Linked DNA regions of Methylobacterium currus. The protein of the gene in region 1 interacts with the protein of each later gene in a pairwise test. Links are inferred from orthologs where the notes say so. Each region holds a gene or a part of one and is shown on either strand. Other genes may lie near its edges.

Evidence for each region.
Region 2: the proteins of ruvA (region 1) and ruvC interact in binary tests that used the Escherichia coli proteins (3 or more experiments, as listed by UniProt). The link is inferred for Methylobacterium currus from one-to-one orthologs.

Annotation. Positions count from the first base shown.
Region 1 is NZ_CP028843.1:81,024-87,097, reverse strand. Bases 1,759-4,649 are described here. They hold ruvA (Holliday junction branch migration protein RuvA), read right to left. Parts: upstream 3,572-4,649; coding sequence 2,945-3,571; downstream 1,759-2,944. Other genes in these bases: DA075_RS00380 (PAS domain-containing protein), read right to left, coding at 3,686-4,291; DA075_RS00390 (hypothetical protein), read left to right, coding at 2,332-2,925; DA075_RS00395 (sensor histidine kinase), read left to right, coding at 1,759-2,129. In the rest of the region: DA075_RS00400 (response regulator), read left to right, coding at 55-771; more of DA075_RS00395, read left to right, coding at 768-1,758; DA075_RS00375 (mandelate racemase/muconate lactonizing enzyme family protein), read right to left, coding at 4,748-5,917; DA075_RS00370 (hypothetical protein), read right to left, coding at 6,053-6,074. UniProt on the Escherichia coli protein: The RuvA-RuvB-RuvC complex processes Holliday junction (HJ) DNA during genetic recombination and DNA repair.
Region 2 is NZ_CP028843.1:202,290-206,679, reverse strand. The notes cover bases 1,592-4,390. They hold ruvC (crossover junction endodeoxyribonuclease RuvC), read right to left. Parts: upstream 3,371-4,390; coding sequence 2,813-3,370; downstream 1,592-2,812. Other genes in these bases: DA075_RS00955 (urea carboxylase-associated family protein), read right to left, coding at 4,314-4,390; DA075_RS00960 (TSUP family transporter), read left to right, coding at 3,562-4,317; DA075_RS00970 (ATP-binding protein), read left to right, coding at 1,592-2,715. Also shown: DA075_RS00975 (methyl-accepting chemotaxis protein), read left to right, coding at 1-97; more of DA075_RS00970, read left to right, coding at 601-1,591.

The DNA of each region.
Region 1 (6,074 bases):
GGTTGCACAATGATGGCTTCAAGCAAAACCCGGTCTCGGGCATAAGGCGGAACCGTGAGCACGACACCGCACATCCTGATCGTCGAGGACGATCGCGAGATCAGCACGCTGGTCGCCCGCTACCTCCGCGGCAACGATTGCCGGGTCTCGATCGCCGGGGACGGCCGCGAGATGGACCGGCTCCTGGCCGATTCCCGCGTCGACCTGATCGTCCTCGACCTGATGCTGCCGGGCGAGGACGGATTGTCGATCTGCCGGCGCCTGCGCGCCGGCTCCGGCATGCCGATCCTGATGCTCACGGCGAAGAGCGAGGAGATCGACCGGATCGTCGGGCTCGAGATCGGGGCCGACGACTACCTGGCCAAGCCCTTCAACCCGCGCGAACTGTTGGCCCGCATCCGTGCGATCCTGCGCCGCGGCGCCGCGTCCCAGGGCCGCGACGACGAGGGCGTGCGCCGCCACGCCTTCGCGGGCTTCGTGCTCGATGCGGGCCTGCGCCAGCTCCTCAACCCGGAGGGCGCCCAGGTGGCGCTCACCGGGGCCGAGTTCGACCTCCTGCACGCCATGTGCCTGCGGCCGGGCCGGGTGCTCTCCCGCGACCAGCTCCTCGACCTGACGCAGGGCCGGGCGCCCGGGCCGTTCGAGCGCAGCATCGACGTGCTGGTGAGCCGCATCCGCCAGAAGATCGAGCGCGATCCCCGCAACCCGGAGATGATCAAGACCATCCGCTCCGGCGGCTACCTGTTCACGCCGGAGGTGGTCTCGACATGACCGGGAAGGGGCCCCTGCCGGGCCGCATCGCCGGGCAGCTCGCCCTCCTGGTGGTCGCCGCGATCGTGGTCACCCACGTCGTCGTGACGGTGGCCTTCCTGCTGCTGCGCCCGGAGCTGCGCCGCTCCGACGAGCGCCCGAGCGCGCTGGCCAACCGCCTCGTCACCGTGGTCCACATGGTGGCGGCCGCGCCGGCGGAAGACCGGGCCGACGTGGTGGCGGCGGCCCGCCACAGCGCCTCCTCCCTCCACCTGACCCTGCTGCCCGCCAACGAGCCGAACGCGCCTAGCCCGTCGAGCGCCGACGTGCCGGAGATCACGGGCCTGCGCGCGGCCTTGGGGCCCGGTTACGGCGTCGCGGCCGAGCACCAGCCCGCCGGCGCCCTGCACCTGCGCATCGCCGGGCCGGGCGGCCTGCAGCTCGCCGCCGACCTGCCGCCCCTGCCGCTGCCGCACCCGCCGCTGACCAGCGCGGTGCTGATCACCCTGGTCTTCCTCGCCCTCTCGCTGACGCTGCTGTCGATCTGGGCGACCCGGGCGCTCACCGCGCCGCTCGCGCGGCTGGCCGAGGCGGCAGAGGCCTTCGGCACCGCCACCGAGGCGCGGCCGCTGCCGCAGCGCGGGCCGGAGGAGGTGCTGGCGGTGTCCCGGGCGCTGGGCCGGATGCGCGACCGGGTCTTGCGCCTGATCGACGACCGCACCCACATGCTGGCGGCGATCAGCCACGACCTGCGCACGCCGATCACCCGCCTGCGCCTCAGGGCGGAGTTCCTGGAGGACGAGACCCTGCGCCGGCAGTTCCTGCGCGACCTCGACCAGATGAACGCGCTGGTCGAGGCGGCCCTGTCCTTCGTGCGCGACGGCCAGTCCCGCGAGGGCCTGAGCCTGATCGATCTCGCCTCGGTGGTGCAGACGGTCTGCGACGGCTTCGCCGATATCGGCGAGGCGGTGCGGGCCGAGGACCTGCGGCCGGCCCTGGTGCGCGGCTCCTCCGGCGAGTTGCAGCGGGCGCTCACCAACCTGATCGACAACGCGGTGAAATATGCCGGCGGCGCCACCGTGCGCCTCGTCGAGGCCGGGCCGGGCCGCGTCGCGGTCGAGATCCTGGACGAGGGCCCGGGGATCCCGGAGGAGGAGCGCGCCCTGATGCTCCAGCCCTTCGTGCGCGGCGACCGCGCCCGCACCCTCAACGAGGCCGGCGGCTTCGGCCTCGGCCTGTCGATCGCGAGCGCCATCGCCCAGTCGCATGGCGGCGCGTTCAGCCTGGAGAACCGGGCTCCGCAGGGCCTGTGCGTGCGGCTCGAACTGCCGCGGGCGCCCGGCGCCGTGCCGCGCCAGCCGGCGGCCCGGGCCGCCTGACACGGCTCGCGAACGATCCGTTCGGACGCCGCGCCACCGGATACGTCCGGCGAAGATGTAGCGTCTCGTTGCGTCACGGCGCGGCGCAACGGAAGGAAACCTTTCTCTTGCGTCGGCGAAAGTTCTCTTAAGCCGCGCCGGACGCACTCTGACCCGCATCGGGGATGACGGATCGTCCCCGTCCACGCGAGGTCCCCGCCCCATGACCACCGTCTCCGCATCCAGCGCCGCCGCCCAGCCGATCAGTCAGCCCAGGGTCGAGAAGGCCGGCGGGCCCAAGCAGCGGCTCCTCGACCAGATCTCGGCGCAGCAGCAGGCCGGCAGCCTCGGCGACACCGACGCGAGCGCGCTCACGAGCGCGGTCCAGGATATCGACCAAGCGATATCGGGCACCTCCGGCACCCGTGGCGGCACCCGCCTCGACCCGGCGCAGGCCAGGAGCCGGATGGACGACCTCATCGGCGCCGAGGTCACCAAAGGCGCCCTGACGAGCGACCAGGCGACGACGCTCAAGAGCCTGCTGTCGTCTCAGAAGGGCGGTGGCCGCGACGGGGATCGCGGTGGCGTCGGCGGCGCCGGCGGTCCTCCCCCCGGCCCGCCGCCCTCCGGCGGCGCCGACACGGCGGGCTCGACCGACACGGCCTCCGCCACCACCGACGCCAGCGATCTCCTCGCGAGCTTCCTGAAGCAGGTGCAGGACTCGCAGGCGCAGACCCAGGCGAGTGGTTACGGCGCGAGCGGCAGCGGGAGCACGACGAAGGGCAGCCAGGCGGCGGTGTTCGACTTCCGGGTCTGATCAGACCGCCCGGGCCCGATCACCGCGCCAGTTCACGCAGGCCCAGGCGGATCAGGGTCTTGGCCTCCATCGCCGCCGCGCCTTCGCCGGCCCCCTTCAGCGCCGCGGCCACCGCCGCCGAGGCCTGGACCTGGGCGTAGCCGAGATTGACGAGCGCCGAGATCGCGTCAGCCACCGGCTGGGGCGCGGTGTTGTCCTCCACCGCCCCGGTAAGCTGGATCAGGGCCGGGTCTATGGCTGAGAAGGCCGGGGCCTTGTCCTTCAGCTCGGCCACCAGCCGGGCGGCGAGGCGGGGGCCGACGCCGGGGGCGCGGGCGACCGCGCCCTTGTCGCCGGTGGCAATGGCGGTGGCGAGGTCGCCCGGCTCCATCACCGAGAGCACCCCGAGGGCGACCCGGGTGCCGACGCCCTGCACCGTCTGGAGCAGGCGGAACCACTCGCGCTCCGCATCGGCCCGGAAGCCGTAGAGGCGGATCATGTCCTCGCGCACATGGGTCTCGATCGCCAGCTCCGCCGCCTCGCCGATAGGGGGCAGGCGCTGCAGCGTGCGGGCCGAGCAATGCACCACGTAGCCGACGCCGTGCACGTCGAGGATCACGAAATCCTCGCCGTAGGAATCCACGACGCCCTTCAGCTTGCCGATCATCGCCCGTTGAGTCTCTGGCGGGCCGGACGGCCCTGAGACCCGGCCCATACCCAGCCCGGACCCGGCCCACAAGGCGGCGCGTCGCCCCGTCGGCGATGCGCCGCGCCGCTCTCGTCAGCTCAGGCGGCGCAGCGTGGCCCGGCGCAGGCTCTTGCCGATCTCCCGGCCGAGTTCCAGGAGCAGCATGTCGAGGATCTTGAGGAGGAACGGCCGGTCCGCGCTCGCCAGGGCCTCGCGGGCGGCGATGCAGGCCTCGGCGGCCTGCTCCAGGGGGGAGTCCGGCCGCGCATCGACGCAGTGGCCGTAGGCGGTGTCGCTCAGCGCGCTGCCGGTCATGTCGACCAGGATGCCGTGCGCCCGGGCCGGGCGGCCGTCGCGGCCGCGCTCGTAGCGGGCGCGGGAGAGCACCCACAGCGTCCGGCCGGCGGCATCCCGCACCCGGAACTCGGCCACGAACGAGCCGCCTTCCGCCGCGCCGTGCTGCATCCGGGCGATGACGGCGTCGCGGTCGTCGGGATGGATGCAGGCCGCGAAGACCCGCAAGGGCGCGCCCTTCGCCAGGCGGTCGAGATCGGCCCCGAACAGGCTGCCGGCGACATCGTCGGCATGCATCCGGTCGCCGGCGATGTCCCACGACCAGGTGCCGACCATGTCCGCCGTCACCGGCAGGGACGGCCGCGCCGTCCCGGCGCCGCGTCTTCCCTCGACGTCCCCGATCATGGTGGTCCGCTTCTCCCGTCGCCTCGCTCGACCCCCGGTGGTCGGGCCCCGTCCCGGCCTTGTGCGCTTCTCCGGCGAGGCCGGTCAATGCAGTCGTTTTACGGGCGCCGCACACATGAGCGAAAGATCCCGCGGACCGTTTCATCCTCGGACGGTCTGCCTCCGGCAAGACGATGTGCTGGATGGGGATTTTTAGGGCGCAAGCTATTCATTCACCATGGGAATGAATATCGTATTTGTATAGACGTAATCGAATATGCGGGCGTGATGGGCCGCGCATGCCGCCGGCGATCGTGCCGATCCGGTGACGCGAGCCGAGCGGCACCGCCTCGCGGCAGGCGGCCTTCGATCGCGTACCGTGCCGCAAGCCTCCCTCCGCCCAGGGCCCCCGGATCGGCCCTGGAGCCGGGAGACCGGTCCATCCCGTGTCGTGGCGAGCAGGAGCGGGCCGGGCGCTCACTCCCGCTCCAGCGGCCGCATCACCGCGTAGAGCGCGGTCTTCGCCTCGAAGCCGATGCCTGGCACGTCCGGCATCGCGACCCGGCTGTCCTCCACCGGCACCGCGTCGGCGAAGCCGCCGAAGGGGGCGAAGACGTCCGGGTAGCTCTCGTTGCCGCCGAGGCCGAGGCCGACCGCGATGTTGAGCGCGAACTGGTGGCCGCCATGGGGCACGCAGCGGCGCGGCGACCAGCCATGGGCGCGAAGAACCTCGAGGGTGCGCAGATACTCGACCAGCCCGTAGGACAGGGCGGGATCGAATTGCAGGATGTCCCGGTCCGGCCGCAAGCCCCCGTGGCGGATCAGGTTGCGGGCGTCCTGATGCGAAAAGAGGTTCTCGCCGGTGGCGAGGGGCCCGTCATAGGTCGTGGCGAGTGCCGCATGAGCCAGGTAGTCGAGGGGATCGACCGGCTCCTCGTACCAGCGCAGCCCGTAGGGTGCGACCGCCCGGCCGAAGCGGATCGCCTCTTCGAGCGTGAAGCGCCCGTTGACGTCGACGCAGAGGCGGGACCCGTCGCCGCCGAGCACGCTCAGGACCGCCTCGATCCGGGCGATGTCCTCCTCGAGCGGCACCAGCCCGACCTTCATCTTCACGGTGCTGTAGCCGCGGTCGAGATAGGAGCGCATCTCGTCCTTGAGGGCGTCGAGGCCCTTGCCCGGATAGTAGTAGCCGCCGGCGGCGTAGACCCAGGCCTTGGGATCGGCCTCGCCGCCGCGGTAGCGGTCGGCGAGCAGCCGCCACAGCGGCACGCCCTTCGCCTTGGCGAGCGCGTCCCACAGGGCCATGTCGAGCACCCCGACCGCCACCGAGCGCTCGCCGTGGCCGCCGGGCTTCTCGTTCTTCATCATCGCCGCCCAGGCCCGGTGGGGGTCGACGAGCCCGTCCTCGCCCTGGAGATCCGCGGGGGGCGCCGCCAGGAGGCGCGGGATGAAGCGCTCGTGCAGCAGGCCTTGCGGGGCGTAGCGGCCATTCGAGTTGAAGCCGAAGCCGACGACCGGGCGCCCGTCGACCACGGCGTCGGTCACCACCGCGACCACGCTCGCCGTCATGGTCGAGAAGTCGATCCAGGCGTTGGCGATGTCCGACTTGATCGGCGCGACGATGTCGCGGATGGCGGTGATGCGCATGGCGGATCCCCCTCGGGAGGCTGACGGGACCGTCTCGTAGGGGTGCGCGCCCACGCTGGCAAATGCGCGGGACGCAGGTGTCGGCCCGACGCGCGGGACGCAGGTGTCGGCCCGACGCGCGGGACGCGCCTGGCGTCAGCGCGCGGTGCCGTTCTTC
Region 2 (4,390 bases), 120 kb from region 1 along the record:
CCTCGCCGACGCGGTGCGGGGCCTCGCCGGAACCCTCTCGACCTATTCCGGGCGGCTCGACCGCAGCATCGTGTCCTTCGTCGGCGGCCGGCATTGATGGGCCTTCGGCAGACCTGCGGCGGTGAGGCGACGCCGGTCTGCCGAGATTCGCGGTGTCGAGCCGGAGACGGGCTCTGCGAGAGCTGCCTGGGGTCGGAGCCCGACCGGCTCGACCGGCGCGTCGATTCGGTGTGGACGGGTCGCCGTCAGTGATCCCTCACCGAGCCGCCGGCATTCGGCGGCATGCCGAGTTCGGCCGTCTCACGGTCTTCGCCAGCATCGCCCAGAACGGCCTTCGCGTGAACCGGTGCGGAGCGCAGCCTTTGCCGAGCACTCGTAAATTGCCCGCAATTGTGCCGTACGAGGCCGCCAGAGCCTCGCGGGGCCGGCTTCTCCTGCCCGTCCCGCTATCGGCCGATGTCGCGCGGTGCTTGCAATCGTGATCCGGAACTGACGTGGTCCGCACGGTCATGACTCCCATGATCCGGTCCGGGGCATCTCCGCTCGTATCGTTTACAAGGCCTCCGCCGGCCAGCGGTTGGCATGAGGAAAGCATCGTTCGTGTCGGCGGCCGTTCTCGATTCCCTGTCCCGCGAGGAGCTTGAGGCCGAGGTCCTGCGCCTGCGCACGACCGAGGCCGCCTTACGCGTCAGCGAGGAGCGCTTCCGGACGATCCTGGAGACGGTGGATGCCGCCTTCGCCATCGTCCAGGTCAAGTTCGACGCCGACGACCGGCCGGTCGATTACAGGTTCCTCGAAGCCAACCCCGCTTTCGAGCGCGAGGCCGGGGTCAATCTGCGCGGCAAGTGGGTCACCGAGTTCGCGCCGGAACTCGAACGGTTCTGGTTCGAGACCTACGGTCGCGTCGCCAGGACCAGGGAGCCGGAGAACTTCGAGAGCTACGCCAAGGCCTTCTCGCGCTGGTTCGACGTGCGGGCCGTGCCCGTCGGTGCCCCCGCCGACCGGCAGATCGCCATCATCTTCAACGACGTGACCGTACGGCGCGAGGCGGAGGAGCGGCTGCGCGCCAGCGAGGCCCTCGCGCGCGCCAATATCGAGCGCGTGCAGCTGGCGCTCGAGGCTGGTGCCATCATCGGTACGTGGCACTGGGACCTGCCCACCGACCGGTTCACGGTCGACGAGGGATTCGCCCGCAGCTTCGGGCTCGATCCGGCCCTCGGCCGCGAGGGCATCCCCCTCGCCAAGATCGTCGCGACCGTGCATCCGGACGACCAGGCGGGGTTGGCCGCCGCGATCGACGAGGTCGTCGCCCGGGGCGGCGCCTACGCGCATCAGTATCGGGTGCGCCGGGCGGACGGACGCTATTACTGGATCGAGGCCAACGGCCGGGTCGATTTTGGGCCGGACGGCACGCCGCTGAGCTTTCCCGGGGTGCTCCTCAACGTCGAGGAGCGCCGCGCCGTCGAGCAGGAGCGCGACCGGGCCATCGCCCAGCTGCGCGCCCTGACCGAGACCCTGGAGCAGCGCGTCGGCGAGCGCACGGCCGAGCTGATGAACGCCGAGGAGCAGCTCCGCCAGTCGCAGAAGATGGAGGCGGTCGGCCAGTTGACCGGAGGCCTCGCGCACGACTTCAACAACCTGCTGGCCGGCATCTCCGGCAGCCTGGAATTGATGAACACCCGCATCAGCCAGGGCCGCCTGACCGAGATCGACAAGTACATGGTCGCCGCGCAAGGGGCGACGAAGCGGGCGGCGGCGCTGACCCACCGCCTCCTGGCCTTCTCGCGCCGGCAGACGCTCGCGCCGAAGGGGACCGACGTGAACGCCCTGGTCGGGGGCATGCTCGACCTGATCCAGCGCACGGTCGGACCCGGCGTGCAGCTCGAGATGGCCGGTCCGGACGATCTCTGGCCGGCCCTGGTGGACCCGTCCCAGCTGGAGAACGCCCTCCTCAACCTCTGCATCAACGCGCGCGACGCGATGCCGGAGGGCGGGCGCATCGTCATCGAGACCGCCAACCGCCGGATCGACCCGCATGCGGCCCGACGGCAGGACATGCCGGACGGCGAGTACCTGTCGCTCAGCGTCGCCGATACCGGCACCGGCATGGCGCCGGAGGTGGTCGCCAAGGCGTTCGACCCGTTCTTCACCACCAAGCCGCTCGGCCGGGGCACGGGCCTCGGCCTGTCGATGATCTACGGCTTCGCCAAGCAGTCGGGCGGCCAGGTCCGCATCCACTCCACGGTGGGCGAAGGCACGACGGTCAGCATCTACCTGCCCCGCCACGGGGGCGAGGCGGAGCGCGACGAGGCGCTGCCGCAGGGCGGCCTGATCCCGGTCGCCGAGGCCGGCGAGACGGTGCTGGTCGTGGACGACGAGCCCAGCGTCCGCATGCTGGTGACGGACGTGCTCGGCGAACTCGGCTACACCGCTCTGGAGGCGGCCGACGGGGCAGGCGGGCTCACGATCCTTCAATCCGACGCGCGGATCGACCTCCTCGTCACCGATGTCGGGCTGCCCGGCGGCCTGAACGGTCGCCAGATGGCGGATGCGGCGCGCACGACCCGGCCGGACCTCAAGGTGCTGTTCATCACGGGCTATGCCGAGAACGCGCTTCTCACCAATGGCGAGCTCGACCCCGGCATGGCGGTGCTGACCAAGCCGTTCGCCGTCGATGCCCTGGCGGCCCGCATCCGCGAGATCATCGCGCGGTGATCCCGGGCAGGGTCGCCGAGACGGGCGGTAAGCGGATGTTCCGAAGGATCACCTCGGGCGCAGCCGCTCGCGCCGCTGAGCCGACCGGGTTTCCACCCTAACCCCGCGCGACTGCGCGGGCGATCCGCGCCGCCGCGGGTCCTGCCGCCGCGGCGTGGGTCGCGGCCCGGGCCCGTGCCGCCCGGTGGCTCGCATGGGTGATCGCCACCGCCAGCGCGTCGGCAGCGTCCGCGGTGTCGGCGGTGGCCTTCGGCAAGAGGAAGCGCACCATGGCGCCGACCTGGTCCTTCTCGGCGTGGCCGGCGCCGACCACGGTCTTCTTCACCAGGTTGGCGGCGTATTCCGCCACTGGCAGGCCGGCGAGGGCCGGCACCAGCAGGGCCACGGCGCGGGCATGGCCGAGCTTCAGAGTCGCCTGCGCGTCCTTGTTGACGAAGGTCTCCTCCACCGCCGCCTCGTCGGGCAGTAGGGTGGCGACGACCTTGGTCAGGCCCTCGTGCAGGGTGCGCAGGCGGGTGGCGAGGTCGTCGTCGCCGTTCGAGGTCACGGTGCCGCTCGCCACGAAGGCGAGGCGGGTGCCCGTGACGGTGATCAGGCCCCAGCCGGTGCGGCGCAGGCCCGGATCGATGCCGAGGATGCGGATGGGTTCGCTCATCGCCGCGTGGATATCCTTGCAATGGGTGCAGGCGGCGCCCGCATCATGCCGCGAATCCGTCCCGGCGCGAAGCGCGCCGTTCTGTAGCCGGGAAACGACTGCGCCGCCACCGCGGGACGTTCCGTGAACACGCCTCGCACTCTTGCGGCCGACACCTTGACGAACCGTAGCCGTGGCGGCGTGGTGGCCTCATGTCGCCCGATCTCGCCACCCTTCTGCCCCTCGATGTCCGGGCCGCCACCCTGTTCCTCGCCGCCCTGGTCGGCGGTCTGGTGCGCGGCTTCACCGGCTTCGGCTTCGCGATGGTGTTCGTGCCGGTGGCGGCCGCCGCGGTCGGTCCGGCGGCGGCGGTGGGGCTGATCTGGGTCGTCGACGCGCCGTTCTCGCTGTGGTTCGGCCTCCGCTCCGCCCCGCGGGCGACCTGGCGCGAGGTCGTTCCGCTGCTCGTCGGCTCCACCCTGCTGCTGCCGGTCGGCGTCTGGCTCCTCACCCGGCTCGATCCGGACCTGACCCGCTGGATCACCGCGGGCGCGATCCTGCTGGCGCTGGCGGCGCTCGTCTCGGGCTGGCGCTATCGCGGCGTCCCGTCGCTGCCGCTCTCGCTCGCCACCGGGGGCGCCTCGGGGCTGGCGAGCGGCTTTGCCGCGCTCGGCGGCATGCCGCTCGCGGTGTTCTGGCTCGCCAGCCAGCGCGCCTCGGGAGCCCAGGTGCGCGACAACCTGATGGCCTATTTCGGCCTCTCGACCCTGGTGTCGGGCGTCGTGTTCACGGCGACCGGGGTGCTGTCGGGGCCCCGCTTCGCCGAGGCCCTGCCGCTGCTCCTGCCCTACGGTCTCGGCCTCGCGGCCGGATCGCACGGCTTTCGCCTCGCCTCCGACCGGATGTTCCGGACCGTCGCCTACGCGGTGATCCTGGTGGCGGTCTGCCTCGCGCTACCCCTGCGTTAGGCCTTGTCCCACCAGCCCTTCTCGGCGCGGAGCCCGTGCTGGCCGCGATAGGGCGCCACGCCCGGGCTCTGCC